Regions from separate parts of the Janthinobacterium sp. SUN176 genome, predicted to be linked through region 1. Evidence: predicted binding sites of a transcription regulator. Region 1 holds the regulator's gene; each other region holds the start of a gene.
What was found. Region 1 encodes FliA, which starts transcription of late flagellar genes. Its sites were predicted from a motif close to CTAAAGTTTNNNNNNNNNNNGCCGNTA; they were not measured.
Positions count from the first base shown of each region.

Region 2: a site for FliA is predicted at 6,764-6,790, ahead of O3299_RS21685 (DUF5610 domain-containing protein). Genes of this name have one in related genera too.
Region 3: a site for FliA is predicted at 7,070-7,096, ahead of O3299_RS09150 (FlxA-like family protein). Genes of this name have one in related genera too.

Region 1 is NZ_JAPWIA010000001.1:3,213,131-3,223,061, forward strand. Features, by position in the region: gene O3299_RS14515 (hypothetical protein) at 1-331, opposite strand, end outside; gene O3299_RS14520 (translation initiation factor Sui1) at 375-737, opposite strand; gene motD (flagellar motor protein MotD) at 802-1,584, opposite strand; gene O3299_RS14530 (flagellar motor protein) at 1,590-2,336, opposite strand; gene O3299_RS14535 (RNA polymerase sigma factor FliA) at 2,318-3,049, opposite strand; gene O3299_RS14540 (antiactivator of flagellar biosynthesis FleN protein) at 3,095-3,958, opposite strand; gene flhF (flagellar biosynthesis protein FlhF) at 3,951-5,279, opposite strand; gene flhA (flagellar biosynthesis protein FlhA) at 5,548-7,644, opposite strand; gene flhB (flagellar biosynthesis protein FlhB) at 7,641-8,834, opposite strand; gene O3299_RS14560 (fumarylacetoacetate hydrolase family protein) at 9,098-9,931, opposite strand, start outside.
Region 2 is NZ_JAPWIA010000003.1:61,685-71,615, forward strand. Features, by position in the region: gene O3299_RS21650 (hypothetical protein) at 1-44, opposite strand, end outside; gene O3299_RS21655 (SDR family oxidoreductase) at 128-1,045, opposite strand; gene O3299_RS21660 (CDP-6-deoxy-delta-3,4-glucoseen reductase) at 1,058-2,083, shown strand; gene O3299_RS21665 (MFS transporter) at 2,155-3,426, shown strand; gene O3299_RS21670 (DUF1345 domain-containing protein) at 3,465-4,130, shown strand; gene O3299_RS21675 (HPF/RaiA family ribosome-associated protein) at 4,355-4,732, shown strand; gene O3299_RS21680 (GGDEF domain-containing protein) at 4,991-5,956, shown strand; gene O3299_RS21685 (DUF5610 domain-containing protein) at 6,063-6,692, opposite strand; gene sbcB (exodeoxyribonuclease I) at 6,840-8,288, shown strand; gene pyrF (orotidine-5'-phosphate decarboxylase) at 8,332-9,156, opposite strand; gene O3299_RS21700 (LemA family protein) at 9,324-9,931, shown strand, end outside.
Region 3 is NZ_JAPWIA010000001.1:2,013,757-2,023,687, reverse strand. Features, by position in the region: gene O3299_RS09185 (DNA internalization-related competence protein ComEC/Rec2) at 1-1,088, shown strand, start outside; gene O3299_RS09180 (hypothetical protein) at 1,646-2,608, shown strand; gene O3299_RS09175 (LysR family transcriptional regulator) at 2,890-3,813, opposite strand; gene O3299_RS09170 (TSUP family transporter) at 3,965-4,726, shown strand; gene O3299_RS09165 (HAD family phosphatase) at 4,748-5,443, shown strand; gene O3299_RS09160 (alpha/beta fold hydrolase) at 5,502-6,302, shown strand; gene dcd (dCTP deaminase) at 6,436-7,005, shown strand; gene O3299_RS09150 (FlxA-like family protein) at 7,127-7,468, shown strand; gene O3299_RS09145 (ATP-binding protein) at 7,510-9,003, opposite strand; gene O3299_RS09140 (response regulator transcription factor) at 9,006-9,695, opposite strand; gene O3299_RS09135 (Spy/CpxP family protein refolding chaperone) at 9,889-9,931, shown strand, end outside.

The DNA of each region.
Region 1 (9,931 bases):
TTTCTTTCTCAAATGAAATGCAGTCGTCGAGCAGATTGTAGGCCGCATACGCGTCTTCCGGCTTGCCGCTGGCCGTCAGGCGCGCGAGCTGCTGCGCCAGGGTGACGGGCATCGGCGCGGCATCGGCGACCGGGCTGGCATCGATATTCAGATACGATTCCAGGCTGCGTCCCGCTGGCGCGCCAGCGGCGGAGGCGGCGGCAGCGTCCGGCGCGCCGCTCTCGGGTGCGGGCCAGTACGCGAGCGCCAGCACTGCCGCGATGGCGGCGGCGATGGCCAGGCCGGTGAATTTGACGTTCATGGTGAGGAAGCGCGTGGATGGGAAACGCACGTTACCACAGGCGCGCGGCGGCGGGCCGCACGCCTCCGCACGCTCAGCCGCCGGCCTTTTTCGGCTGGTGGCCCAGCTTGGCCAGCGCGACCAGGATGGCGTCCACATGGTCGCCCTGCACTTCGATCACGCCATCCTTGACGGTGCCGCCCGAGCCGCACTGCGTGCGCAACTGCTTGCCCAGCAGGGCCAGCGCGATGGCGTCCAGCGGCAAGCCCTTGACCACGGTGACGCTCTTGCCGCCGCGGCCCTTGGTCTGGCGCGAGACGCGCACCACGCCATCGCCCGCGGGCGCCGCCTTCGCTTGCGCCTTGCACGCGCACTGCGCCAGCGGCTGGCGGCAGGCGGGACACATGCGGCCCGTTTCAGTGGAATAGACGAGACCGCCCAGGGAGCTGCTTTTCATGAGGGAACGATAAAAGAGGAAGAAAGCGCGATTGTACCAAGCGGCAGCCCGCAGTTGACGAGTGTCAGTTGGCCGGCGCAGGCGCCACGGGCGCCGTCGGCACTTCCGTCACCGTTTCGGGGATGCCCGACAAAATCGTCACGGCGACCCGGCGGTTGCGCGCGCGCCCTTCCGGCGTGGCGTTCGGCGCCACGGGGATATTGTCCGCGTGGCCGACGGCCGTCAGGCGCGACGCCTTGACGCCGCTGGCGATGAACAGGCGCACCACGGCGCTGGCGCGCGCGGCCGACAATTCCCAGTTCGAGGCAAAGGTCGAATTGCTGATCGGCTGCACATCCGTATGTCCTTCCACCTGCACGTCGTGCGTGTCGTCCTTGAGCAGCACGGCCACGGCGCGCAAGGCCTGGTCCGACTCCGCCGTCAAGCCCGCCGCGCCCGGGTCGAACAGCACGCTGGCATTGATTTCCACGCTCACGCCGCGGCTCGTCTGCGTGACCCGCACCTTGCCTTCCTTGACCAGGGGCGCCAGGGTCGACGTCAAGTCCTGCGCCAGGCGCGTCATGTGTTCGCGTTCGCGGCGGATGGCTTCCGTGCGGCGTTTCAGGGCGGGGTTCGGCAGCGGGATGGCCTGCGGCGCTTCCATGATGATGGGCGGCGCGCCCTTTTCCAGGCTGAAGGCCTGGCCGATGGCGCTCTGGAAGACGCGGTACTTGCCTTCGTTGACTTGCGAAATCGCATACATGACGACGAAGAAGGCGAACAGCAGGGTGATGAAGTCGGCGTACGAGATCAGCCAGCGGTCCTGGTTGTCCGGTTCCTCGTCATACTTCCTGCGCGCGCGCCGCATCATGGTCAATGCTCGTGCAAGAGGCTGGACACGCGCTCTTCGATGATGCGCGTGTGGTCGCCCGTGGCGATGTCGTACAGCACGGCGGCCGTGATTTCATATTGCACCACGCGGCGCGAAACGATGGCCTTGAGTTTATTGGCCACCGGCAGGAACAGCAGATTGGCCAGGCCCACACCATAGATGGTCGAGACGAACGCCACGGCGATGCCGCCGCCCAGCTTGCTGGGGTCGGTGAGGTTTTCCATCACGTGGATCAGGCCCAGCACGGCGCCCAGGATGCCGATGGTAGGCGAATAGCCGGCCGCCGATTCCCATACCTTGACGGCCTGGCGCTCGGCCATTTCGTAGGCGGAGATTTCCACGTCGAGCAGCTGGCGCAGCTTGTCGGGCGCGATGCCGTCGACGATCATGCGCAAACCCTTGGCGTTGAAGCGGTCGGCCGTGTTTTCCATCAGGCGTTCGAGCGCCAGCGGGCCGTCGCGGCGCGCCGTCAGGCTCCATTGCCCGATGTCGCGCGCCAGCGCGGCGCGCGTGTCCGACGGCGGCAGGAAGACCCAGCGCAGCATTTCCAGGCCGCGCACGAAGGTGCGCAGCCGCGTCTGCAGCAGCACGGCGCCGAAGGTGCCGACGATGACGATGGCAAAGGCGGCCGGCTGCAGCAGGGAGGCCATCTTGCCGCCTTCCAGTGCCTGGCCGACCAGCAGGCCCGCCAGCGCCAGCGCCAGCCCGATTACGCTGGACCAGTCCACGCCAGCTCCCTCAAGGTTGCGCGCAGGCGCGCGACGGCCTGGGTATGCAGCTGCGAGACGCGCGATTCGGATACGCCCATCACCGCGCCGATCTCCTTCAGGTTCAGCTCTTCTTCGTAATACAGGCCCATGAGTATTTTCTCGCGTGGCGGCAGCGCGTCGATGGCATCGATCACGGATTGCCGGAAATCGGTATCGAGCAGGGAACGCAAGGGATCGCTGTCCTCGTCCACGCAGTGGCGGTCGAGGAAGCTGTCATTGCCGTCCGGGTCATGAAAGTCTTCGTAGTACACGAGCTGGTGGCCGCCGCCGTCGCCCAGCATTTCCTGGTAGTCGGCCAGCGACATTTTCAGCAGCTTCGCCACTTCCGACTCGGTCGGCGGATGGCCGAGGCGCTGCTGCAGGGTGCTCATCGCCTCTTCGATCTTGCGCATGTTCTGGCGCATGCTGCGCGGCAGCCAGTCGCTGGTGCGCAATTCGTCGAGCATGGCGCCGCGGATGCGCAGCACGGCATACGTCTCGAACTGCGCGCCATGCGTCTCTTCATAGCGCGTAATGGCATCGAGCAGGCCGATCATGCCGGCCTGGATCAGGTCATCGACCTCGACCGAAGGCGGCAATTTCGCCTTCATATGGTGCGCCAGACGCTTCACCAGCGGAATATGCTCCGTCAGCAAATAGTCCTTGTTCGATTTCCCTTTGACCGTGTACATAGGCTGCTTATTGTTTTCTCATCTTATCTGGTGCTGCGGTTCGATTCAGGCGCTGAACTGGTGCGGGCTCCCCGTCTGGTACAAGGTGCCGCCAAGCACCGGCGCCGCCGAACGGGCCAGCCGCTCGGCCAGTCCGCGAAACGCCACCGACGCTCCCGCCAGCGGAAACGCGTCGACCACGCTGCGGCCCAGCCGCGCCGCGCGGTGCAGATACTCGTCGGCAGGCACGGACCCCATCGAAGTCAGCTTCACGGCCAGGTAGCGGCTCGCCGCCTGCGCCATATTATCGTATACCACTTTTGCTTCGGATTCGGAAGCGCCGGTGACGAGAATGCCGAACGGACGGCGTCCCAGTTCCTGGCTCAGGCGCTTGATCAGGCAGTACGCCGCCTTGATCGAGGTGGCGCTGGTCGAGACTTGCACGACGATATCCGACGATGCCATCAGCGGCACGGGGAAGCAGGCCCCCTCGTCCGCCACGACGCCGTCGACCAGCACGATGCCGCTCTGGCGCGCCAGCACCTCGAACGTCTTGCCCAGGCGGCGCAGTTCATCCTCGCCCGCATAATCCATGCTGTCCATCAAATGGTTGCGCGCGCCCAGGCTGGCCACGCCGAAGCCTTGCGGCACCTGGTGGATGACCTGGTTCAAGCCGCACTGCTGGCGCGCCACGTCGCGCAGGCTGGCGCCGTGCGCCAGTCCCAGGCGCGATGCCACGCCATCGCTGCCGCCGCTGGCGTCGAGCAGCAGCACGTCATTGCCGCCGTAGACGAGCGACGCGCCCAGGTTGACCAGCATGGCGCCCTTGTCGTCCTGCGGCGTGGCCGAGAGGAACGTCATGACGCGCGGCTGCGGGCCGGCCAGCATGCGACGCAAGCCTTCGGCCTGGTCGAAATCGAAATTAGCCAAGGTGCACCCCGCGCGCTTCATTGTTGCGGGCGGCCGCCTGCGCCATCAGCAGCGGCAGTTCGGCGTCGGAAAACTGCGTCGCCGCCGCATCGCGCTTGAGCTTGAAGGCACGGTCGATCAGGTAGCCGCGGTCGGCCAGGTACAGGTCTTCCGGCACGCGCTGGCCATTCGACACATAAAACAGGTTCAGCTTCTGGCGGATCACCACGTCGAGCACATTGCCGATCGAGGCCGCTTCATCGAGCTTGGTCATGATGCAGCCGGCCAGGCCGCTGCCCTGATACGCGCGCACCACTTCGTTCAACGTTTCCTGCGTGGCCGTGGAGTTCAGGCACAGCAGGCGTTTCACGTCGGCGCCGGCGCCCGACAGCATGGCCACCTGTTCCGTCACCATCTGGTCGCGCTGGCTCACGCCCACCGTATCGATCAGTACCGTATGCTTGTTCTTCAATTCTTTCAGGGCGATGCGCAAGTCCGCCTCGTCCTTCACCGAATGCACCATCACGCCGAGGATCTTGCCGTAGATGCGCAGCTGTTCATGCGCGCCGATACGGTAGGCATCCGTGGTGATCAGGGCCAGCTTTTCCGGGCCGTGGCGCATCACGCAGCGGGCCGCCAGCTTGGCCGTGCTGGTGGTCTTGCCGACGCCCGTCGGGCCCACCAGGGCAAACACGCCGCCCTGCTCCAGCATGGCATCTTCATTGGCCACAGTATTCAGGTTACGGCTGAGGACCGTCTTGATCCAGCGCATGCTTTGCGCGCCATCGAGGCCGGCCGGCAGCTTGTCGATCAGGTAGCGCGCCAGGCTGGCCGAGAAGCCGGCCGCCAGCATTTCGCGCAGCACGACGGCTTTTTGCGGCTCGCGCTGCTGCGTCGAACCCCACGAGATTTCCGCCAGCTGGGTTTCCATCATGCCGCGCATGGCGCGGATTTCATTCATCATGCCGCTCATCTCGGCGGCGGCGTTTTCCTTGACGTGCGCCAGCGCGCTGGCCATCATCTGCTGCATGCGGGCCATGTCCACTGGCTCGGAGGCAGCCTGGCGCGGCGCGGCAGGACGTGGCGCAGCCGGGCGCTGGGCCGGGGCGGCCGGACGCTGCGGCGTGGCGAACTGGGTCTGCAACTGGGGACGGGGCTGGGCCATTTCGGAGGCGGCCGGCGGCGAGGCCAGCGAAGCAGCGTCGTCATTGGCCAGCGCGAGGATTTCCACCACGCCATCGGCCTGGCGGTTCGACAGGATCACGGCGTCGGGGCCCAGCGCGATGCGCACCTTGCGCAGCGCATCGCGCGACGAGGCGCCCGTAAATTTCTTCACATTCATGACCGGCCTCCCAGGGCGGGGGTGGCGCAATATTGGCTGAACTGTGTGACCATCGTCGACTCCTGTTGCTTGAGTGCTGTCTTCCACATGGACACAGATCACCCGGACAGTTTCCATTATTAGCGATGCTTGCAGGAAATGATCGAAGGAACAGGACGGGAAAGTACCCGTTATTCAGTTTGCCGAGAGGAAATTGATGTTTATTTGACCAAAAGCAAGCACCGGGAGTCCGTCCCGCAGGAACCGACCCCGATGCCGCTCATCACAACTACTGCGCGCCCACCAGCGCCGTGACGCGGATGGTCTTGGTTTCCGGCACTTCCGCATGCGACAGCACTTTGAGCTGCGGCAAGGCGCGGCGCAGGAAACGCGACAGCAAGGCGCGCAGCGGCGCCGGCACCAGCAGCACGGGCGTCAGGCCCAGCGCTTCCTGTTGCTGGGCAGCCAGGCCCGCCTGGTGCGCGATGGTGTCGGCCAGGCCCGGCTCGATGCCGGCGCCGTCGCCGCCATTGCCCATCGCCTGCATCAGCAGCCGCTCCAGGCGGCTGTCCAGGGTCATCACGGACAGTTCGGCCGAGCCGGGGAACAGTTGCTGCACGATGGCACGGCCCAGGGCCACGCGCACCAGCGCCGTCAGGTCGTTCGGGTCTTGCGTGCTGACCGTATGCTCGGCCAGGGTTTCGATGATGGTGCGCATGTCGCGGATGTGCACGCCCTCGGCCAGCAGGTTCTGCAGCACCTTTTGCAAGGTCGACAGGGACAGCATCTTCGGCACCAGGTCTTCCACCAGGCGCGGCGACTCCTTGCCCAGGTGGTCGAGCAGCGATTGCACTTCCGCGCGGCCCAGCAGCTCGGAAGCGTGCGAGGTGATCAGGTGATTCAGGTGCGTGGCCACCACCGTCCCCGCGTCGACCACCGTGTAGCCCATCGATTGGGCCTGGTCGCGCAGGCTGGCGTCGATCCAGGTGGCGGGCAGGCCGAAGGCGGGGTCGTTCGTGGCCAGGCCGGGCAAGGTGCCGCTGGCCATGCCGGGATTAATCGCCAGGAACTGGCCGTTGAACGCTTCGCCCACGCCCACTTCCACGCCCTTCAGGGTGATGCGGTAGGCGGACGGTTTCAATTCCAGGTTGTCGCGGATATGCACGGGCGGCGCCAGGAAACCCACTTCCTGGGCAAATTTCTTGCGGATGCCCTTGATGCGCTTGAGCAATTCGCCGCCCTGCGTCTTGTCGACCAGGGGGATCAAACGGTAGCCCACTTCCAGACCCAGGGTATCGACGGGCATGATGTCTTGCCAGCTGGCTTCTTCCTGCTCGGGCGCCACGGTCGCTTGCGGCACTTCGGCCGGCTTTTCGGCCGCCGCCTTTTCCTGCGTGCGCTTCTTGCTGATCAGATAGGCGGAGCCGGCCAGCAGCGAGGCCAGCAGGATGAAGACCATGTTCGGCATGCCGGGAATCAAGCCCATGCCGCCGATGATGCCGGCGGTAATATAGAGCACTTGCGGTTTCGCAAACAATTGCCCCACCAACTGGGTGCCGATGTCCTGTTCGCTGGCCACGCGCGAGACGACGATACCGGCCGCCGTGGAAATGATCAGCGAAGGAATCTGCGCCACTAGGCCGTCACCGATGGCCAGCAAGGTGTAGTTCTTGAGCGCGTCGGCAAAACCCATGTCGTGCTGCAGCAAGCCCACCAGCAGGCCGCCGACGATATTGATGACGGTGACCATGATGCCGGCGATGGCGTCGCCGCGCACGTATTTGCTGGCGCCGTCCATGGCGCCATAGAATTCCGCTTCCTGCGCCACTTCCGTGCGGCGGCGGCGCGCTTCGTCTTCGCCGATCAGGCCCGCGTTCAGGTCGGCATCGATGGCCATCTGTTTACCAGGCATGGCGTCCAGCGCGAAACGGGCGCCCACCTCGGCGATACGGCCCGCACCCTTGGTCACGACCGTAAAGTTGATGATCGTCAAAATGATAAACACGACGATACCGACCGTGTAGTTGCCGCCGATCAAGAAGTGACCGAATGCTTCAATCACTTTACCGGCCGCGTCGGCTCCCGTATGGCCTTCCGTCAACACCACGCGCGTGGATGCCACGTTCAGCGACAGGCGCAGCATGGTCGACACGAGCAGGATGGTCGGGAACGCCATGAAGTCGAGTGGCTTGACCGTGTACAGCGCCGTCAGCAGCACGATGATGGACAGCGCGATATTAAAACTGAAGAAGATGTCGAGGATGAAGGCAGGCAACGGCAGCACCATCATCGCCAGCAGCATGATGATGATGACAGGCGCGGCGATGCCCTTGCTGGCGTTGCCACCCATTCCGCTGAGCCAGGCTGGCATTCTCAGGCCGTTCATGGTGTACTTCCTTTATTCTTGTCTTCTGCGCCGGCTGCGGGCGGTGTCTGTGAGGCGGGATTCTGCGGGTCGAGCTCGGGCGGCACGTCGAGTTTCTTCGGCTTGTCGGGACGCTCGCCCTGACCCTTGCCATAGCTGCGCAGCTGGAACACGTAGGCCAGCACTTCGGCCACGGCGCCGTACAGCGCCTCGGGAATCTCGTCGCCGATGTCCGTATGCTTGTACAGCGCGCGCGCCAGGGCCGGCGCTTCCAGGATGGCGACCTTGTGTTCGCCGGCCAGTTCGCGGATCTTCGCCGCCACCTCGTCGACGCCCTTGGCCACCACCTGCGGCGCGCCGCGCGAATTCTCGCCATACTTCAAGGCCACCGCGTAGTGGGTAGGGTTGGTCACCACCACGTCGGCCGTCGGCACGTCGGCCATCATGCGGCGGCGCGACATTTCATGCTGCATCTGGCGGATCTTCGCCTTGATCTGCGGATTGCCGTCCGATTCCTTCGACTCTTGCTTGACTTCCTGCAAGGACATTTTCATCTTGTTGGCGTAATGCCACATCTGGTACGGCCCGTCGATGGCGGCGATCAGGCCCAGCGCGCCGACGATCAGCAGGAAAGCCGTGATCAAGAGGCTGATCAGATGGGCCGAACCGGCGCGCAGGGATTCCACCGACAAGCCCAGCACGGCGTCCTTTTGATGCTGCATCACCATCCAGGCGACGACGCCCACGACGAGGGTCTTGGCGATGGCCTTGAGCAATTCCACCAGCGCATTCTTCGAAAACATGTTGCCCAGGCCGCGAATCGGGTTGAGCTTGCCAAAATTGGGTGTAAACGCCTTGGAACTGAACAGCCAGCCGCCCACCAGCACGGGCGAAGCCAGGGCGACGAGCATGATGGCCAGCGCGTACGGCAGGCACGTCAGCAAGACCGAGCCCACGTCGTAGCCGATGCGCAACATCATCGCGTCGGGATTGAGTATCTGCTCCCGGTCCAGGGTCAGCCCGGACACCATGACGGCCGTCAACCGCCGCACGATGGCGTCGCCAGCAAACCACAGGCAGCAGCCGGACGCCATCAACACAGTGAACGTTGCCACTTCACGCGATCGCGGAACGTCGCCTTCCTCACGCGCCTGCTCGAGGCGCTTCGGTGACGCGGCTTCGGTCTTTTCTGCGTCGCTGTCTTCCGACATCAATCAACTCCGGTGAAGTCCTGCAGCCTGGCTAGGCGCAATACGGACTGGGCATGTGGCATTATCGGTTCAATTACCGCAACGCCATCAAGGGAAAAGGAGGGCGAATCCCCTGCTTTTCCTTTGCCTAAATGAAACAAGGCGCCGCAGGCGCCCACTTCAAAGGAGACCGAAAAATGGTCAGGACAAGGCGCAGCCCCGAAGACAGTACGAATAGTACGGCGAGGGGTTGCAACGCAGTCATGGCCATTTTCTCGGGGCTCCTAACGGTTTTTCCTCGCCTCGGCCTGTTTCACGGTCTGCTCGATGGCGCCAAACAGGGATTTACCGTCATCGCCCAGCATTTCCAGCCGGACCACGTCGCCAAACAACAGGAATGGCGTGCTGGCGACGCCATCGGCGATCATCTCCTGGTTACGTCGCTCAAAAATACTGGAAAATCCTTTCTTGACTTCCTTGTTGGCGACCCCGCCCGCGCTCACCACGCTGCCGGCGCGCGCGTTGCGCGTCTGGCACAGGTGGGCGAGCAATTGCGGATAATTGAACGCCATGTCGGCGCCCGCATGGGGCTGGCCCGTCAACTTGCCGTTCAGGCTGCAACGCAGCGCGTAATGCACCTTGCCGCCGCGCCAGGCGTCTCCCAGCTCGTCGGGCGTGATGGCGACTGGAGAGCACGCCATGGCCGGTTTCGCCTGCAGGAAACCATAACCACTCGCCTGCTCGTCCGGCGCCAGGTTGCGCAGGGTGATGTCGTTGACCAGCATCAACAGCTTGATGTTCAGGTGCGCCTGGTCCGGTGTCGCCCCCATGGCCACGTCGTCCGTGATGGCGGCGATGCCCGCTTCGTAGTCGATGCCCCACTGCTCGTGCGCCAGCACGATCTCGTCCTGGGCACCCAGGAAATCGTCGCTGGCGCCCTGGTACAGGCGCGGCGCATCGCGCAGATTGGCGGGCGCCTCGCTGCCCGCCGCCTTGCAGGCCCGCTCGATCTGCTGCAGGTAGGCTGCGCCAGCCACGCGCAAGCTGCTGCGCGGCAAGGGCGCCATGCAGTTGGCGGGATCGAATTCGAAGGCGCGATGGCCGCGGCCGCTATTGAT
Region 2 (9,931 bases), on a different contig from region 1:
GTGGTGACCTCGTCCAGGTATTCTTCGTAAGTGAGGGTGCTCATGCTGTAGTCCTTAAGTGAGTGGCGCAGCGCGGGAACGGCGCGCTGCGCGCCGGCCCAGCAAAGTGCGCAGATAACCGGCCATTTTACCCGATGCCGGCGCCATCGGCTGCCATCGGCTGCAAGGCATCGGCCACGCGCGCGTAGCGCAGGCGCACGCCCAGCTCGCGCTTGAGGCGGGTATTGTGCAGGCGGCGCGATTCGGACATGAACGACAGCAGCATCGGCGTGACCACTTGCCGCAGCTCGGCCCGCGGCAGGCGCGGCGGGCGCGGCAGGCCAAACGTATCGGCCACGGCATCGAAATACTCGGCCATCCTGAGTTCGCTGTCATCGCTGGCGTGATACACGCGTCCCGGCTTGCCCCGCCACAAGGCCCGCTCGATGACGCGCGCCAGGTCATCGGCATGGATATGGTTGGTGTACACATCGTCGCTGGCTTCCAGGGCTGGCGTGCCTTCGCGCAAGCGCTTCAGCGGCAGGCGGTCTTGCGCATAAATGCCCGGCACGCGCAGGATGGCCACGCTGGCGCCGCGGCGCGCGCCCCAGCCGCGCAAGACCTGTTCGGCGTCCACGCGCCGCTTCGCGCGCGCATTCGCCGGCGCCGTCGGCCGCGTCTCATCGACCCAGGCGCCGCCGCAATCGCCATACACGCCGCTGGTACTCACATACACCATGCGTGCATGCTCGGGTAAAATGGCGACCAGATTGCGCGTGCGCCGGTCCAGCAAGCCCGACGACATGGGCGGCGCCAGGTGCACGACCATCGTCGCCAGTCCCGCCAGCCGTTTCAGGCTGGCGCGCTCGTCGAGGTTGGCCACGATGGGCACGGCGCCGGCCGCCCGCAACTGCGCGCAGCGCGCTGGCTGGCTGGTGACGGCAAAGACGCGAAAGCGCGCGCGCAGCAGGGGCAGCAGCCGCATGCCGACGTCGCCGCAGCCCAGGATCAGCAAGCGCGGCAAGCCTGACGGCTTGCGCAAAGAGTGCATTAACATATTTTTCATCTCAAGGATTGTATGACTTTTCAAATTACTGTTCAGCCCAGCGGCCACCAATTCAGCTGCGAAGCGGACGAAACCGTCCTGTCGGCGGCGATACGCGCCGGCGTCGGCCTGCCGTACAGCTGCAAAAGCGGCGCCTGCAGCTCCTGCAAGGGCAAGATCGTGTCCGGCAGCGTACAGCATAAGCCATACCAGGCCCGCTCCCTGACGGAAGATGAAGCGGCGGCCGGCTACTCGCTGCTGTGCTGCGCCGTGCCTCAGGGCGACCTGGTGGTGCAGGCGCGCGAAGTGGCGGGCAGCAGCGACTACCCGATCAAGAAAATGCCGTCGCGCGTGACCACCATCGAAAAAGTCGCGCCCGACGTCGTCGTGCTGACCCTGCAATTGCCAGCCAGCGAGCGCCTGCACTACCGCGCCGGACAGTATATCGAAATCATGCTGCGCGACAACAAACGCCGCAGCTACAGCATGGCCAGCGCACCCGTCGAAGGCGGCCCCGTGAGCCTGCACGTCCGCCACATGCCGGGCGGCCTGTTCACCGACCAGGTGTTCGGCAGCATGAAGGAGCGCGACATCCTGCGCTTCGAAGGCCCGATGGGCACCTTCTTCCTGCGCGAAGATTCCGACAAGCCCGTCGTGCTGCTGGCCTCGGGCACGGGCTTTGCCCCCTTGAAAGCCATCGTCGAGCACATGATCAACGAGCAGTCGCCGCGTCCGATCACCCTGTACTGGGGCGGCCGCCGTCCGCACGACCTGTACATGGACGCCCTGTGCCGCCAGTGGGCCGCCGACTTGCCGCAGTTCACCTATGTGCCCGTCGTGTCGGACGCGCTGCCGGAAGACGCGTGGCAAGGCCGCACGGGCTTCGTGCACCAGGCCGTCATCGCGGACTTGCCCGACATGTCCGCGTATCAAGTGTATGCCTGCGGCGCACCGATCGTCGTCGAGTCGGCCAATCGCGATTTCGTGCAATTGTGTCAATTGCCGGCCGACGAGTTTTACGCGGACGCCTTCACCACGGAAGCCGACCTGGCCAAGTAAGCATCCAGACAGCGGGGTGCTGCTGGCGCGGCATCCGCTGCCGCTCCACCCCGCTGTTTCCTGGAAATTTCATGTCTCTCGCCTCTGCCGGCAACGGCTTCAGTATCCTGCGTCACCGCAACTTCGCCTGTTATCTTTCCGCCCGCGTGCTGGGCACGGTGGCCGTGCAGATGCAAAGCGTGGCCATCGGCTGGCAGGTGTACCAGATCACGGGCAGCCTGTTCGACCTGGGCTTGATCGGCCTGGCGCAATTCGCCCCCTTCCTCGTGCTCATCTTGCCGGCCGGCCACGTGGCCGACCGCTACAACCGCCGCAACATCATCGCCTGGTGCCTGGCGGCGCAACTGGCGTGCGCGCTGGCCCTGCTGGCGTTTACGTTAAGCAATATTTCCATCGTCTGGCCCGTGTTTGCCGTGCTGGTGCTGTTCGGCAGCGCGCGCGCCTTCATGATGCCGGCCACGCAAGCCGTGCTGGTCAACATGGTGCCCACGCAACACTTCAGCCGCGCCGTCGCGCTCAGTTCATCCAGTTCCCACGTGGCCATCATCCTGGGGCCGACTTTGGGCGGCTTGCTGTACTACTTCGGCCCCAAGGTCGTGTATCTGATCTCGTCCGCGCTGCTGGTCGTGTCCGTCCTGCTGATGCGCGCCACCACCCCGGCGCCGCAAGTGGTGAAACGCGAACCCGTCAGCTGGCATACCCTGCTCGAAGGCTTGCGCTTCGTCTGGTCGAAGCCCATCGTGCTGGGCGCCATTTCGCTCGACCTGTTTGCCGTGCTGTTCGGCGGCGCCACGGCCCTGCTGCCGGCGCTCGCGCATGACGTGCTGCATGCCGGACCCAGTGGCCTGGGCTTGCTGCGCACGGCGCCGGGCGCCGGCGCCGCCCTGTGCTCGATCGCGCTGGCCATGTTTCCCATCACGCGCCGCGTGGGCGCGTGGATGTTCGGCGGCGTGGCCGTCTTCGGCCTGGGCACCCTGGTGCTGGGCAGCACCAGCTATTTCCCGCTGGCCCTGGCGGCGCTGTTCCTGATGGGCGCCGGCGACATGGTCAGCGTCTACATCCGCCACCTGCTGGTGCAGTTCGAGACGCCGGACGAGATCCGCGGCCGGGTCAGCGCCGTGAACGCCGTCTTCATCGGCGCCTCGAACGAGCTGGGCGAATTCGAATCGGGCTTGACGGCCGGCTGGTTCGGCCTCGTGCGCGCCGTGCTCTTCGGCGGCGCCGCCACCCTGGCCGTGACGGGTATCTGGGCCGTGCTGTTCCCCGTACTGTCGCGCATGGACCGCTTTCCCCACCACGAGAAGGAAGCTGCCGCCAGGACGGCCACCGCGGCGAGCGCATAAGGTCTAAGATGCGCTATCCCCACTGACGAATCCGCACCATGAAAATCACGCTTCCATTCCACGGCTTCATCCGCAGCCGCCCCCACCTGAGCATGGCCACGGCCATCGGCGTGGCGGCCGGCCTGCTGCTGCCCGCATCCTGGCAACAGATGACGCGCCTGCTGACGGCGTGGAATGTCGCCGTCTGGTTCTACCTGGCGACGATGGCCTGGATGATGATGCGCGCCAACCACCACAAGGTCAAAGCCATGGCGGCGCGCCAGGATGAGCGGGCGGCAACCGTCCTGTCGGCCCTGTCCGTCGCATCCGTGATGAGCCTGGTGGCCATCGTTTCGCAGCTGTCCTCGATGAAAGACATGGCGCCGGACGAGCGCGCGCTGCATTACGGCCTGACGATCCTCACCCTGGTCGGTTCCTGGTTCCTCGTCGGCACCCTGTTCTGCTTTCACTATGCCCACCTGTACTACCAGGCCGATCCCGCGCTGCGCCCCCTGAAGTTTCCCGACGACGAGCAAAACCCCGATTACTGGGATTTCCTGTATTTCGCCTTCACCATCGCCGTCGCCGTGCAAACGTCGGACGTTTCCGTGCAGACGCGCATGATGCGGCAAATCGTGCTGGGACAATCCGTGCTGAGCTTTTTCTTCAACCTGGTCGTGCTGGGGCTGTCGATCAATATCGCGGCCGGTCTCATCAATGGCTGAGGGTAAATAATTTCGTAGTGGAAACTTGACCTGGCTGAAGGGTTAAGCTCATCTTAATCGTGCGCACCCTCTTGAAATACTGGAAAGAGGAGTAAGATAAGTCATGCACAGGGATCAAGTGCATGAGGCAAGAACCAGGCGCCGATGCGCCCTGGCAGCGGGTTTGCCCACTGCCATGCAAGGCGCCTGAGATGGGTTTTTTTTGAATTGACAGGAGTAAGCATATGCAAATCAATATTCATACCGACAGCACCATCGCCAACACCGCTGGACTGAACGAACATGTGCAATCCGTACTTGAAAGCGCACTGAACCGCTTCCGCGACAACCTGACCCGCATCGAAGTCCACATCAGCGACACGAATGGCCCGAAAGGCGGTGCCGACGATATCCGCTGCGTCATGGAAGCACGCGTTGCTGGCTATCAACCGATCGCCGTGACCGAACAGAACGCCACCGTGCATCAATCCGTTGCCGGCGCCACCGACAAACTGAAACGCGCCATCGATAGCGCCCTGGGCCGCCTGCAAGACAGCAAGCGCCACGCCACCGGCAAGAATGCCGTGATCGATACGGCCGAAGCGGAAGAAACCGCCGAGTAATCCCCACCCGCAGGATTTTCAGAGACTGAGGCAGCCGTTCAAGGCTGCCTTTGCACATCCGGCCCGCCTTTCGCGCGAGGCAACATCCATAGCAAAACCGCAAGCATTCCTGCGTATTGACGCGGCAATGAAATAATTGTCGTATTTCTCACAGTAAGTGACCTCAAGCAAGCCTTTGGCGTTACAGCCAAGGCCGCTTTACGCTATCATGAAGCTACCGGCCCCCTGCTCGCGCGCCGGCTTTTTGAAAGTGTGATTGTGGAACAGATCGGCAACTTCGGCGCTTCAGGCTGCAACATCGGCGATTTACAGCTATTTCGCGATGGGGCGGATAGCCAGACGGCCGCCATGCTGGCGCCCTGCCCCGTGATGCGCCTGGAAGCGGGCGAAGCCATTGCCGACACGCAAGGCGCCAGCCTGTACATCGTCCTGCGCGGCTCGCTGGCCGTGGCCGCCGACACCCACACGGGCATGGATGACGGCACCGTCAGCAAGGTCTTGCCCGGCGAAAGCGTGGGCGAACAATCGGTGCTCGATGAAGCGAGCAACCTGGCCGCCATTTCCGCCCTGGAAGAAACCGATTTGCTGGTGATCGACGCGGCCATCGTCTGGGAATTGATCGAACAGTCGAACGGCCTGGCGCGCAACCTGCTGCGGCTGCTGTCCTTCCGCATCCGCGCCGCCAATGCCTTGCTGCGCCGGCGCCAGAAACTGGGCGAATTCTACCGCCAGCTGTCGATGGTCGACAGCCTGACGGGCTTGTACAACCGCGCCTGGCTGACGGATTTACTGCCCAACATGATCGTCACGGCCCACGCCAGCGGCTCGCCGCTGTCGCTGGTGATGATAGACCTCGACCATTTCAAGCGCTTCAACGACACGCACGGCCACCAGGCGGGCGACCAGGCACTGCGCATCGCCGCGCAAGTGCTGGGCGCAGCCCTGCGGCCCACGGATTTTGCCGTGCGCTACGGTGGCGAGGAAATGATGGTGATCTTGCCCGATACCAACGAACACGTGGCCTTGCGGGTGGCCGAGCGCTTGTGCGAGCGCATGCAGCTCGCCGTCATCTTCGCCGACATGCGCAGCGCCTTGCCGCACATCACGGGTTCCTTCGGCGTGGCCAGCCTGGCGGCCGAACAGGACGACCATGCGCTGATCGCCGCGGCCGACGCGGCCCTTTACCGCGCGAAAGCTGGCGGCCGCAACCGGGTAAGCACCTGATAAAAAGCCCATGGCGTCGTTGCATTGCCTCGTCGTACATTCGTACTGCCTTCGGCAATGCGCCTAGCCCTGGACATTTTCTCAGGCGCTTCCGGCGTAATAATGATCAGGCAGCCTTGCTGTCGGCCGGCTTGCCAGCATCCGGCTTGGCGGCATCATCCTTCTTGCTGCTGTGCGCGGCGATGAAGTCGGCATAGCCCTTTTGCACCAGCTCGTACGTCTTGTCGATATTGCCGGCGATGTCGCCATTCAGCACTTTCAAGCCGCCCAGGATGTCGCGCGCTTCCTTGAAGCCTTTTTCCATGCCGCCGCTGATGGTGTCCATGAACTTGGTCAGGGCCGTATCGTCGTCCAGGCCGGGATTCTGTTTCTTGAAAGCATCAAAAAATCCCGTCGACAGCGATACAATGCGGTTCGCCGTCGCTTCGGCGCTGTTGTCCTGCGAAGCCGCGTTCTGGATCGCGTCCTCGCCGTACTGGCCCTTCAGCGCTTCATTGATGTTGGTGATGGCCGTCTTGTACAGCAGCGCCAGCGGTTCGTTCTCGGAACCGATCGACACGTTCAGCGACGCCTGCATGATGGAAGCGTTCAATTGCAGCTTGGTGCGGTCATTCACGCTCATTTCAGCGTTGACGCCGTCCTTTTGCTGGACTTTATCGTCCTTGCCAGCAACGCCCGTACTGACGGAAGTCACGGAAGGGGTGGAATTGCCGCTTGCGGCGATGGGAATTGACACGATAGACCTCCTTGAACGGGCAATGTATGCCACCATGCGGGAAACGCGATGATGACCATCCTCTCGTGTAGTATCGGCAGGTTTTCAGAAAACTGTAGCAGCGGCCGCTTTTGGCGGCCCGGATAACCAATCAAGCAACGACCATCAATGACTAACCAGACCTTTCTTTGGCACGACTACGAAACCTTTGGCGCCCAGCCGCGCCGCGACCGCCCGGCCCAGTTCGCCGCCATCCGCACGGATGCCGACCTCAACGAGATCGGCGAACCCATCATGCTGTATTGCCAGCCTGCCAATGATTTCCTGCCCGACCCGCAATCGTGCCTGATCACGGGCATCACGCCGCAGCAGTGTCTGCAGCTGGGCGTGCCCGAACACCAGTTCGCCGCCACCATCGAAGCGGCCTTTTCGGAGCCGGGCACCATCGGCGTGGGCTACAACACCATCCGTTTCGACGATGAAGTCACGCGTTTCCTGTTCTGGCGCAACCTGATCGACCCGTATGCGCGCGAATGGAAGAACCATTGCGGCCGCTGGGACATCCTCGACGTGGTGCGCATGACGCACGCGCTGCGCCCGGAAGGCATCGAATGGCCGAAGCGCGACGATGGCCAGACCAGTTTTAAACTGGAACACTTGAGCAAGGCCAATGGCCTGGCCCACGAAGCGGCGCATGATGCACTGTCCGACGTGCGCGCCACCATCGCCCTGGCGCGCCTGATCAAGGAAAAGCAGCCGAAACTGTTCGAATTCTGCCTGGCCCTGCACAAGAAGGACCGGGTCGCCAGCGAAATGGGCATGCACCTGGCCGCCGGCGAGCGCCAGCCTTTCCTGCACGTGTCGGGCATGTTCCCCGCCGAACGGGGCTGCCTGGGCGTCGTCTGGCCGCTGGCCACGCATCCGAGCAATAAAAATGAAATCCTCGTCTGGGATTGCGCCTACGACCCGCGCGAACTGTTTACCCTGGACGCCGACACCATCCGCACGCGCCTGTTCACGCGCAAGGACGCCATGCCGGAAGGCATGACGCGCCTGCCCGTGAAAAGCGTGCACCTGAACAAGTCGCCCATGCTGGTCGGCAATTTAAAGACCTTGTCGCCGGCCATGGCCGCGCAATGGGGCATCGATCTGGACGCGGCGAAGGTCAACGCGCAATTCGCCGCCGCGGCGCCGAACATGGATGCCGTCTGGGCCGAAGTGTTCCAGCGCCCGGGCGCGAATGCCGCGCTGGACGTGGATGAGGATTTGTACAATGGTTTCGTCAGCAACGATGACCGCCGCCTGCTCGAATCCTTGCGCCGCGACACGCCGGCCAAGCTGGCCACGGCCCGCCCCTCGTTTGCCGACGAACGCCTGCAGGAACTGCTGTTCCGCTACCGCGCCCGCAATTTCCCGCAAACCCTGAGCGAAGCGGAAAGCCTGCGCTGGGAACAGCACCGCGCCGCCCGCCTGTTCGACGGCGACGCCGGCGCCCGCACCATCGAAATGCTGTTTACGGAAATCGACGTGCTGTCGGAATCCGTCGATGAGCGGGGCGAGGAAATTCTGGGAGAACTCTACGATTACGCGGAGATCGTCGCACCACAGCGTGACTAAATGCAAAATGCCGGGCTAGCCCGGCATTTTTTATGCATGCGACTTAAACCGCGCGGTGTTGATTGATCGCATCGCGCGTTTCAATGGCCACGCGGCGCGCGGCGTCGGCGAAATCTTCGCCCGTCTGCGGCGTGGCGTAGATGATGGCGCGCGACGAGCTGATCATCATGCCCATGCCGTTCGCCGTCTGGCCCGCGCCGACGGTGGCGGCGATGTCGCCGCCCTGGGCGCCGATGCCGGGCACCAGCAGTGGCATGTCGCCGACGATGGCGCGCACCTGCGCCAGTTCTTCAGGGAAGGTGGCGCCGACGACGAGCGCGCACTGGCCGTTTTTATTCCACTTCTCGGCCACCAGGCGCGCCACGCGCTGGTACAGCGGTTCGCCGTCCGTATTCAGGAATTGCAGGTCCGAGCCGCCCGGGTTCGACGTGCGGCACAGGATGATCACGCCGCGGTCTTTCCACGCCAGGTAGGGATCGAGCGAATCCTCACCCATGTACGGGTTCACGGTGACGGCGTCGGCGCCGTAGCGCTCGAACGCTTCGCGCGCGTATTGCGTGGCCGTCGCGCCGATGTCGCCCCGTTTCGCGTCGAGGATCAGGGGGATGTGCGGGTAGTTCTCGCGCACGTAGCGGCAAATGTCTTCCAGCTGCTTTTCCGCGCCCAGCGCGGCAAAATACGCGATCTGCGGCTTGAAGGCGCAAGCCAGGTCGGCCGTGGCATCGATGATGCGCGTGCAAAAGGTGGTGATTCCATCAGGCAGGTCGCGCAGTTCGGCCGGCAGTTTCGCCAGGTCGGGGTCCAGGCCCACGCACAGCAGGGAATTATTGGCCGTCCACGCGGCGGATAATTTATTGATGAAATTCACGGCACACCTTCTCTATATTCAGTTGCAAACCCCGTATTGTAACGCGGCGCAGGCTTGCCACGGCGTCACAAGGCGGTCGGGTCCGGCGGCCGGCGCTTATTAAACCGACATTACGGGCCGTTTCAGGTATATTTGCCTCACCTCCTTTACTCTGCACGGAACCCATCATGCAAATCACCAATCAATTCACCAAATGGCTGCGCCTGGCGCTGAGCGTCACCGTCCTGGCCGGCGTCCTGACGGGCTGCGGCTACAACGACTTCCAGAGCAAGGATGAAGCCACCAAGGCCGCCTGGGGCGAAGTGGTCAACCAGTACCAGCGCCGCGCCGACCTGATCCCCAACCTGGTCAATACCGTCAAGGGCTATGCCACGCACGAGCGCGAAACGCTGGAAGCGGTGACCAAGGCGCGCGCCGCCGCCACCAGTTTCCAGATCACGCCCGAAGTGCTGAACGACCCGGCCGCGTTCGAAAAATTCCAGCAAGTGCAGGGGCAGCTGTCGTCGGCCCTGTCGCGCCTGATGGTGGTATCCGAGAAGTACCCGGACTTGAAGGCCGACACAAGCTTCCGCGACTTGCAGTCGCAGCTGGAAGGCACGGAAAACCGCATCACCGTGGCGCGCCAGCGTTACATCGTTGCCGTGCAGGATTACAACGTGCATGCGCGCAGCTTCCCGAACAACCTGACGGCCATGGTCTTCGGCTACAAGGTCAAGCCATCGTTCACGGTGGAAAATGAAAAAGCCATCTCGACCGCACCGACCGTCAACTTTGG
Region 3 (9,931 bases), 1.2 Mb from region 1:
GCCTGGTCGTCACGCCCCTGTCGCTGGCGGGTAGCCTGCTGCCGGCGCCCCTGTCCGATGGACTGTTGCTGCTGGCGCACGCCATCGTGCAGATGCTGGCACAGGTGCTGGACTGGCTGGGTGCGCGCCGCTTTGCCGTGTGGACGGCGCCCGCGCCGCCAATGTGGAGTTTTTGCTGGGCATTGTTCGGCACGGCATGGCTGCTGGCGCCACGGGGATGGCCGCACCGCTGGGCAGGCATGCTGGGCTGGCTGCCCCTGCTGACAGCTTTGCCGTCCAGCCCGCCGCCGGGCCAGCTATGGGTGACTGCCTTTGACGTGGGGCAAGGCATGGCCGTGCTGGTGGAAACGCACGGCCACCGGCTGCTGTATGACACGGGCCCTGCCTACGGCCTCGATTCCGATGGCGCCAGCAGGGTCATCGTGCCTTACCTGCGCGCGCGCGGCATCGCCAGGCTCGACGGCGTGATCATTTCCCACAGCGACCTCGATCACGCGGGCGGCGCCGTATCCTTGCTGGAAAACGTGCAAGTCGGCTGGCTGGCTTCGTCGCTGTTCGACGGCCACCCGGCCATCGAGGCCCGGCGCCAAGCCCGGCTCCCGCATCTGCATTGCGTGGCGGGCCAAAGCTGGACCTGGGAAGGCGTGCATTTCGCCATGTTGCACCCGCTGGCCGCCAGCCACATGGACATCAGCTTGACGCCGAACGCCCGCAGCTGCACCGTGAAAATCACGGCAGGCAAGCACTCGATCTTGCTGGCCGGCGACATCGAAGCGGCGCAGGAAGCGCAATTGCTGGCGCGCTCGATGGAGGGCGAACTGGCGGCCGACGTGCTGCTGGCGCCGCACCACGGCAGCGGCACGTCTTCCACGCCGGCGTTTTTGAGCGCCGTGCATCCGGCCCTGGCCATTTTCCAGGTGGGGCACCGCAACCGCTATAAACATCCGAAGGCGCAGGTGTATGCGCGCTATGGCGACATGGGCATTACCCGCTTGCGCACGGATGTCGAAGGGGCGGTGGCGATGGCGTTTGGGGACAATATCGAGGTGACGCAGTATCGGGCCAGTCGACCGCGCTACTGGCATTAAATAAAGCTCTGCGGTGTCGCTAAACTTTATAGGTCTTTTTTTGTTAAAGAGCTTTTTCTATTGCGGAGTAGCTTATAAAGTGTAACCATAAACACTTCACTGTGCGATCAAGCGAATTTATTTCATTTCTATCAATGGTGTAGGGTGTCTTTGGTAATGTCTTGTTATCTAAAAGTGCGGAAAAAGAGCATTCCTTCAGATAAAGTCCCATGCATTGGGGAGTTTTGCCGGTTTATAGGGTAAGTAGTGCATGTTAGTGAGTTAATTGTTTCTAAGGTGATTTGTTGGATATTCGAATATTTTTGCGATCTATGAGAAAGTAAATTGCCGTAAATGTTATTTTGGATTTTTGTAATAAATTTATATCGAGTATTGATTATGAGTAATTTGTTAATTATTTTTTTGCGTTGCAATAATATTTACGGGATTGGGTAATATTTAAAGGTGTTGCGTGTTATTTAAAAGCATGAATTTAAGTTTCGCAATTAAAAATCATTATTTTTGTTGGTATTTTTATTTGTATTTTATCCTTCATTATTTTTGACAATATGTGCCATATGCCTACGATTGCAGGAGTTAAAGTTTTTCCACCAAATTCTTGGGATGAGTTCGAAGATATTACATTGTCTGCCGTGAAAATTCGATGGGAAAGTCCAGATTTTTTTCGTAATGGTCGCCCAGGACAGCGCCAAGATGGTGTTGATATTTTTGGAATAATAAACGGAGTGACACCAATTGGGATTCAGTGTAAGAATACAGTAGATGAATTGTCAGAAAAAATAATTTTGAAAGAAATAAGAAATGCGGAGTCGTTTAATCCTCCAATTGCAATTTTGTACGTTGCGACAACGTTAAATCGTGATGCTAGGTTGCAGGAGAAGGTACGTATTCTGTCCGCAGAAAGGACGCTTCAAGGGAAATTTCCGGTACACGTACTTTTCTGGAGTGAGGTTGTGTTTGATTTGACTAAAGATAAGGCTGAGTTTTTTAAGTATTATCCTGATTATGCTCCAGAGCCATTGCAAACATCAGTTCAATCCGATAATGGTCATCTAGTGTTCAGTATTGAACAGATGAGAATAGAACGCCATCCTTCATTTTCAGGAAAATCTATCCGAAGGCTAGCATTGATTAAGGTAGGTGGTTTGGTAACTTTTTTTGGAGGTGTGTCATTATTTTTGACGTTATTTTCCTCGTTTTTTGGAGTATTTTCAAATTGGACTCCTTTGGCGATGTTGATTTTTTTTGTCGGGATGATGCTATTGGTTACTCCGTCGGTACTCAAGCGGCGGAGATTTGAGTGTATTTGGCTGAGGAGATTTTATGTGGAATTGAGTGCAGCGGACAATTTGTATATTAATAGCCTTACTGCAATATGTCCTTGGTGTGAGTCAAATATGGTTTTGCGTCATTGCGGTGATAAGGATGAGTCCAAGGAGGATATTTTTATTTGTGAAAGAAATCCTAGGCAGCACACAGTGATATTGGATCCTACTCTGTTACCGGAAATTGAGGATTAGTCTTTTCGAGAGGTATGGGAAGGAGATTTGTGAATTTTTTTTGGTTATTGGGTTTGTTTTATTTGTTTTTATTTTTGAGGAATATTTATTTTGAATTTTTAAAATTTCCACCTTGTTTTAAATTTAATTTTTCTTTTATTTTTTTGTGTTGCTAAATTGTGATAGCGTTTTAACATCTCTCTGTAAAATAAATGAACTTTGGTGCCAGTGCTGAATGACCGTTCTTGAGTCCGAAGATGCCAACTCTGCTGCGCACTGTTGCCGGCATCGGTCAATTGCAACTAGCTCGTCCTTTCATCGGGTATCTCCAGTCCCCGCTGCCGGACATACTCCAGAAACAACCGCGCCCCCTTGGCCATCCTCGACGTGCCGTAGACGGCATGAATGCTGGGGTCCAGCTCCTTCGATGACGTCAGCCGGTACGCCGTACAGACCCTGCGCAGGGTGCCGTTGGCCACGGCCGGTTCCGCCAGCCAGCTGGCCAGGCGCACGATGCCGGCGCCTTCCAGGGCCGCCTGGAAGGTGGCGATGCCGGAAGTGAAGCGGAAGCGGGGCTGCACCTGGTAGCGCACGTTGCGTTCGCTGGAAACGAAATGCCAGTCGCGCAGGATGCGGGGGGCCGAGTGCATGATGATGTCGTGGCCGGCCAGCTCTTCCGGTTCCCCGGGCGCACCCATGCGTTCTATATAGTCGGGCGAGGCGTACATGTAGCGGCGGTAATTCCACAGGGGGTAGCCGATCAGCTCGCTGGACTGGGGAAAGGCGCCGCGGATGGCAAAGTCCAGCTTTTCCTGGATGGGGTCGATGGATTTGTCCGAGAAATGGATATCCACCGACACGTTCGGGTAGTCGCGCGAGAATTGCGCCACCACTTTCGGCAGGAAGCCCAGCGAGAGGATTTCCGGCGCCGACAGGCGTACCCAGCCTTGCGGGGAATTGCTCAGTTCCGCCAGTTGGTCTTCCGCCTCGGCCTGCGTTTCCAGCAAGTGCTTGGCCGACGCGTAATACGTTTCGCCGGCCGTCGTCAGGGTGAACTGCTTTTGCGTGCGCAGGATCAGCTCGGCGCCGATGGCGTCTTCGAGGAACTGGATGGCGCGCGTGACGGCTGACGGCGAGCGCCCCAGCATGCGCGCCGCGTGGATGAAGCTGCGCTTTTCCACCACGGTGCAAAAGGCGCGGATCTCCCACATCAGTTTCATCGACATTGCGTGACTCCCGGCAAAAGAGGCCAGTAGACCGTACGGGGCGCATTCCGTCAAGCGTTACGCCTGATTGCGTTTTCCGCAATATGAAGTTGCATCCGGAAAAATCCACGGCGCCTATACTGCCGCTGTCGCCCATTCCTCATTGCCTATCATGCTGACCATCTCGCTGCTGTGTTTATTTGCCTTCTTTGCCGGCCTGATCGATGCCGCCGTGGGCGGGGGCGGGCTGATACAGCTGCCGGCCCTGTTCAACCTGATGCCGAACATGGCCTCGACCTCCTTGCTGGGCACGAATAAGCTGGCGTCCGCCTGCGGCACCACGTTTGCCGCCCGCTCGTTTGTCGGCAAGGTGCACATCCCCTGGCTGCTGGTGCTGCCGGCCGTGGCCAGCGCCTTTGTCATGTCCTTCATCGGCGCGGCCGCTGTGTCGTATGTGCCGCAGCAGGTGGTGCGCCCCATGGTGCTGGTGTTGATCATCATCATGGCCATCTACACCTTCATCAAGAAGGATTTCGGCACGACACGCGAAGCGCGCCCCATCGGGCCGCGCGAACGCATCCTCGCCATCGTCATCGGCGGCGCCATCGGCTTCTATGACGGCCTGTTCGGGCCGGGCACGGGCAGTTTCCTGATTTTCCTGTTCATCCGCGTCTTCGGCTTCGATTTCATCCTCGCTTCGGCCTGCTCGAAACTGGTGAATATCGCCACCAACGTGGCCGCGCTGGCCTTCTTCATTCCCGCCGGTCACGTGGTGTATGCCGTGGCTGCACCGATGGCTGTGTGCAACATCCTGGGCGCCCTGACGGGCACCTGGATCGCCGTGCGCCGCGGCGCCGCCTTCGTGCGCATTTTGTTCCTCGTGCTGCTGGTGTTGCTGATCGTTAAATTGTCCTACGACATTTTCTTCAAGTAAGTTTCTGAACGACAACAAGCCATGAAAACCATCCAGGGCGTGCTGTGGGACAACGATGGCGTGCTGGTCAACACCGAGCAGCTGTTTTACGAAAGCAACCGCGACTTGCTCTTGCCCTACGGCATAGACCTGACGCCGAAGCAATTCTTTGACTGGTTCCTGGACAATAACTACGGCGCCTGGCATGTGCTGCTGGGGCAGGGCCATGAGATCGAACTGGTCGAACGCTTGCGGGCCGAGCGCACCGCGCTGTTCGCGCAACGCTTGCGCCAGGCGCGCCAGCTGGCCATGCCCGGCATCGGGCAAGTGCTGGCGGCGCTGCGCCCGCACGTGGCCATGGGCGTCGTCACCAGTGCCTACGAACAGCATTTCCGGATCAGCCATGCGGCCACGGGCTTGTTGCGCCACTTCGATTTCGTGCTCACGCGTGAAATGTATGGCGAAAGCAAGCCGGCGCCCGACGGCTACCAGCTGGGTTTGCAGCGCCTTGGCCTAGCCGCCGCCGACTGCGTGGCCGTGGAAGACTCGCCGCGCGGCTTGCGCGCCGCCAATGCGGCCGGACTGGAATGCATCGTCGTGCGCAATCCCATGAACCGTCACCATGCGTTCGACGACGCTTTTTGCGTCGTGGATTCAAACGCCGAGCTGGGCGAAGTGCTGGCGGCGTTCGTGCCCGGCATGGCCCATGCGCCCCGGCAATTAGAGTCCTTCCTCTGATACGTCTTGCCGGCATGCCATTACAATTGTTTATCGCATTCACCGGCACCGACCCACGATGACCCTCCCGCAACTGCACTTTGCCCATGCCAACAGTTATCCAGCCGGCACTTACCGCAAGCTGTTTGGCTTGCTGGGACAGCATTACACCGTGCAGGCGCTCGACATGCATGCGCACGATCCAGAATACCCCGTCAGCACGGGCTGGCCCGAGCTGGTGCGCGAGTATATCGACGACCTGGAGCGCCGCTACAGCGCGCCCGTGATTCTCGTCGGCCATTCGCTGGGCGGCATGCTCAGCGTTATGGTGGCCAAGCAGCGGCCCGACCTGGTGCGTTGCGTGGTCTTGCTCGATTCGCCCGTGGTGGCGGGCTGGCGGGCCTTGCTGGTGCGGCTGGCGCGCAACACGGCGCTGGGCGAGCGTTACTCTCCCGCCCGTTTTTCCGCCCGGCGGCGCAAGCTGTGGCCCGATGCGCAAGCTGCGTATGCGCATTTTGCCGCCAAGGACATGTTCGCCATCTGGGCGCCGCAAGTCTTGCGCGATTACATCGACAGCGGCTTGGCGCCGCATCCGGACGGGGTGCAGTTGCGCTTTACGCGCGAAGTGGAAACGCAGGTCTACCGCAGCTTGCCGCACCACATCGGCGGCCTCGTCAAGGATGGTTTTCCAGTGCCCATCGGTTTTATCGGCGGCACGGAATCGGTGGAATGCCGCCAGGCGGGCTTGACGGCCACGCGCAAGCTGGTCGGCAAATTTTTCCGCCAGGTGCCGGGCGGGCATCTGTTTCCCATGGAAAACCCGGAACTGACGGCGCAAGTGGTGCGCGAGATGATCACCTCGCTGTTGGCGAAACACTAGCCGACTGGCAAGGATTTTCAGCGGGCAAGGGCCAAAAGTGGCGGTTTTTCGCGTAAAATCCTGCCATCCGGGCCACGCCTGCAGCAGGCGTGCGGCCCCAGCCATTCCGATATTCTAGAAAGATACCCCTGCGATGACGATTAAAAGCGATAAATGGATACGCCGCATGGCGGAAACAACGGGCATGATCGAGCCGTTCGAACCGGGCCAGGTCAAGGAACGCGACGGCAACCGCATCGTTTCCTACGGCACCTCCAGCTATGGCTATGACATCCGTTGCGCCGACGAGTTCAAGTTGTTCACCAACATCAACACCACCATCGTCGACCCGAAGGATTTCGACGCGAACAACTTCGTCGACGTGTCGGGCAAGGGTTATTGCATCATCCCGCCAAATTCGTTCGCGCTGGCCCGTACCGTCGAGTATTTCCGCATTCCCCGCAACGTGCTGACGATTTGCCTGGGCAAGAGCACGTATGCGCGCTGCGGCATCATCGTCAACGTCACCCCGTTCGAACCGGAATGGGAAGGCTATGTGACCCTGGAGTTTTCCAACACGACACCGCTGCCGGCGAAAATCTACGCCAACGAAGGCGTGGCGCAAGTGCTGTTCTTCGAGTCCGATGAAGTGTGCGAAACGTCGTACAAGGACCGCGGCGGCAAATACCAGGGCCAGGTCGGCGTAACGTTACCCAAGACCTGATCGCGGTGAAGGGAGGGGCGCCAGCCGTCTTTCTCTGTCTTTACCTGCCTTTACACCTGCGGCACTACATCCGCGCCCATGCTTGCCGTTAACCTTGGTATCGAAACACTGAGGAGGCATCATGGTAGCGGCAATCGGTTCAGGCGGCGCGGTCAGCGCGGCCAGTAGCGCCAGTTCGGGCAGCAGTTCGCAGATCGCGGCGCTGCAAAAGCAGATCACGGCGGCGCAAAAGCAGTTGACGGAGTCGCAGAAGGGCGAGCAGACGGAGGCGTCGCAAAAGCTGCAGCAGCAGCTGGCGCAGCAAATCCAGGCCTTGCAGGCGCAAATTGCCCAGTTGCAAGCTGCCGCCGCGCAGAAGGCGGCGCAGCAAGATGCTCAGCCGGCCAGCAGCGCCGATACGGCGACGAGCCCGGCCAAATCGACCTCGTCCACCCTGGGCAGCATCATCGATACGCAAGCGTAACAGCAACTCCGCGCATAAAAGACGCCAGGCTCGCCGACAGGTCAGCCTGGCGTTTTGACGGGCAACAACATTTCCACGCACAGTCCGCCACCGCTGCGCAAGCTGGCCCCGATGCGGCCGCCATGGGCGTTGATGACGTGCTGGGCGATGGCCAGGCCCAGGCCATGGCCGTCCGTGCTGTGCTGGGTATTGCTGGCGCGGAAGAAAGGTTCAAAAATGCGGGCCAGGTCGGCGCTGGCCACGCCGGGTCCCCGGTCCAGCACGGCGATGCGCAAGCAATCATGCTGGCGCGACAGTTCGACATCCACCGTGCCGCCGTCGGGGCTGTGCTTGATAGCATTGCGCACCACGTTTTCCACGGCGCGCGCCAGCAGTTCGGGCTGGCCCGTGACGCTGGCGTCGGCCATGGCCGCGTCGACCGCCAGGTCGATGCCCATCAGGCGCGCCCTGGCTTCATAGCGGGCGTCGTCCACGATGTCGTGCACGAGGTCGGCGATGCCGACGTCTTCGCTGTGCGCGTGCCCCGCGCCCGCTTGCACGGCGCCCGCTTCCAGCCGCGACAGGGTCAGCAGTTCACCGATCAGCTTATCCATGCGCTCGCTTTCGCGTTCGATGCGCTGCATCGAGGCGGCCATCTTTTCCGGCTGCTGGTGCGCCAGGCCGATGGCGGCCTGCAAGCGCGCCAGCGGCGAGCGCAGCTCATGCGAGACATCATGCAGCAAGCGCCTCTGGCTGTCCATGAGGCTGCGCAAACGGCCCGTCATGCGGTCGAAATCGCGTCCCAGGTCCGTCAATTCATCGCCGCGCTTGCCGCTGGCGTGGAAGCGCGGCGCCAGGTTGCCGTGCGAGGCGGCCTCGAACGCCTGCCGCAGGTCGCGGATGGGACGCGCAAAATACCAGGCCAGCAAAAAGGCGAACAGCAGGCTGGCGGCGATGGCGGCGGCCAGGGGAATGAAAGTGCGATAGGGGCTGTCCATGCGCGGGCCGGGCGGCATGCCGCGGCCGAATTCGCCGCGTGGCGGCGGGGCGCCCGCTTCGCTGGGGCGTGGACCGGGTCCCATGGCGCGCGGGCCGCTCAGGGTGACGGCGTTGAGCGTGTCGCGCGCGGCGCCCGCCTCGGCATTGCGGAAGCGTTCGGACGAGGGCAGGAACAGCAGGTAGCGCTTGCCGTCGCTGCCGGCCACGTCGCGCACGACGGGATGGGCCTGGCTTTGTTGCAGCATGGCGCGCGCCTTGGCCAGCATGGCGGGATGCACCGTGCGGCCCATCAATTCTTGCCCTTTGGCATCGACAGCAAACACGCGCATGCGTTCGAGCTTGCCCAGGAATTGCCGCAAGGCCTGGCTGCCGCCCGCTTCCACGGTGGCGCTGGCGGCCTCGATGATCATTTGCGCGGGCGGGCTGGTGTCGATGTCGAGGGCCCGTTCCTGCTGCGCGGCCCGGTTTTTCAGCCAGAAGGTGCCGCCGATGCCGATGGTGGCCGTCACTTGCGCCAGCATGATGCACAGAAAAAACTTCCAGAACAGACGGCCCACGCTTACTCCTTGATCAGCTGGTAGCCGAGACGGTACACGGTTTGCAGGCAGGAGCGGCCATCGGCCAGGCTGCCCAGTTTGCGGCGCAGGCTGCTCAAGTGCACGTCGATATTGCGGTCGAAGCGGGCCATGGGCCGGCCCAGGCCCAGTTCGGACAGCTGATTCTTGCTCACGGGCTTGCCCGCATGGCGCACCAGCACTTCCAGCAGGTTGAATTCCGTGCTCGTCAGCTCCAGGTGCGCGCCGGCCCAGGCAACGCGGCGCTGTTCCGGCCACATCGTCAACTGGCCCACGGTCAGCGGCGCCAGGCCCGACGTGTCCTGCGGCGCGGCTTGCGCACGGCGCAGGATGGCGCGGATGCGCGCCGTCAACTCGCGCGGCGTGCACGGTTTTGTCACGTAATCGTCGGCGCCCAGCTCCAGTCCCACGATGCGGTCCGTATCGTCGCCGCGCGCCGTCAGCATCAGGATGGGCAGGTTGCTGCCGGCGCGGATGCGGCGCAGGGTTTCCAGGCCATTCATGCGCGGCATCATGACGTCGAGGATGGCGATGGCGTACAGGCCCGTCAGCGCCTCGGCCGCGCCGCTTTCGCCGTCATGCACGGCGCGCGCGTCAAAACCTTCCTGCGTCAGGTATTCCTGGAACATGCCGACCAGTTCCACGTCGTCATCGATTAACAAAACCTTGCTCATGCCTGTGCTTTTTTCGGGTGAATATCGCCCGATGATAGCAGTCAAAGGGGGCCGTTCAGGGCGGTTTTACCCGCTTTTACATACGTCCGCTTACATTTGCGCACCTTCCTTTACACGCTTTTACGCCGCCCTAACGTTGCTTTACATGCCAGACGCCCACAATCAGGGCTGATCGCCACGAAAGGAAAGCCCGATGAAATACCTGAGTATTGCCATATCCCTGTTGCTGCTGTCCG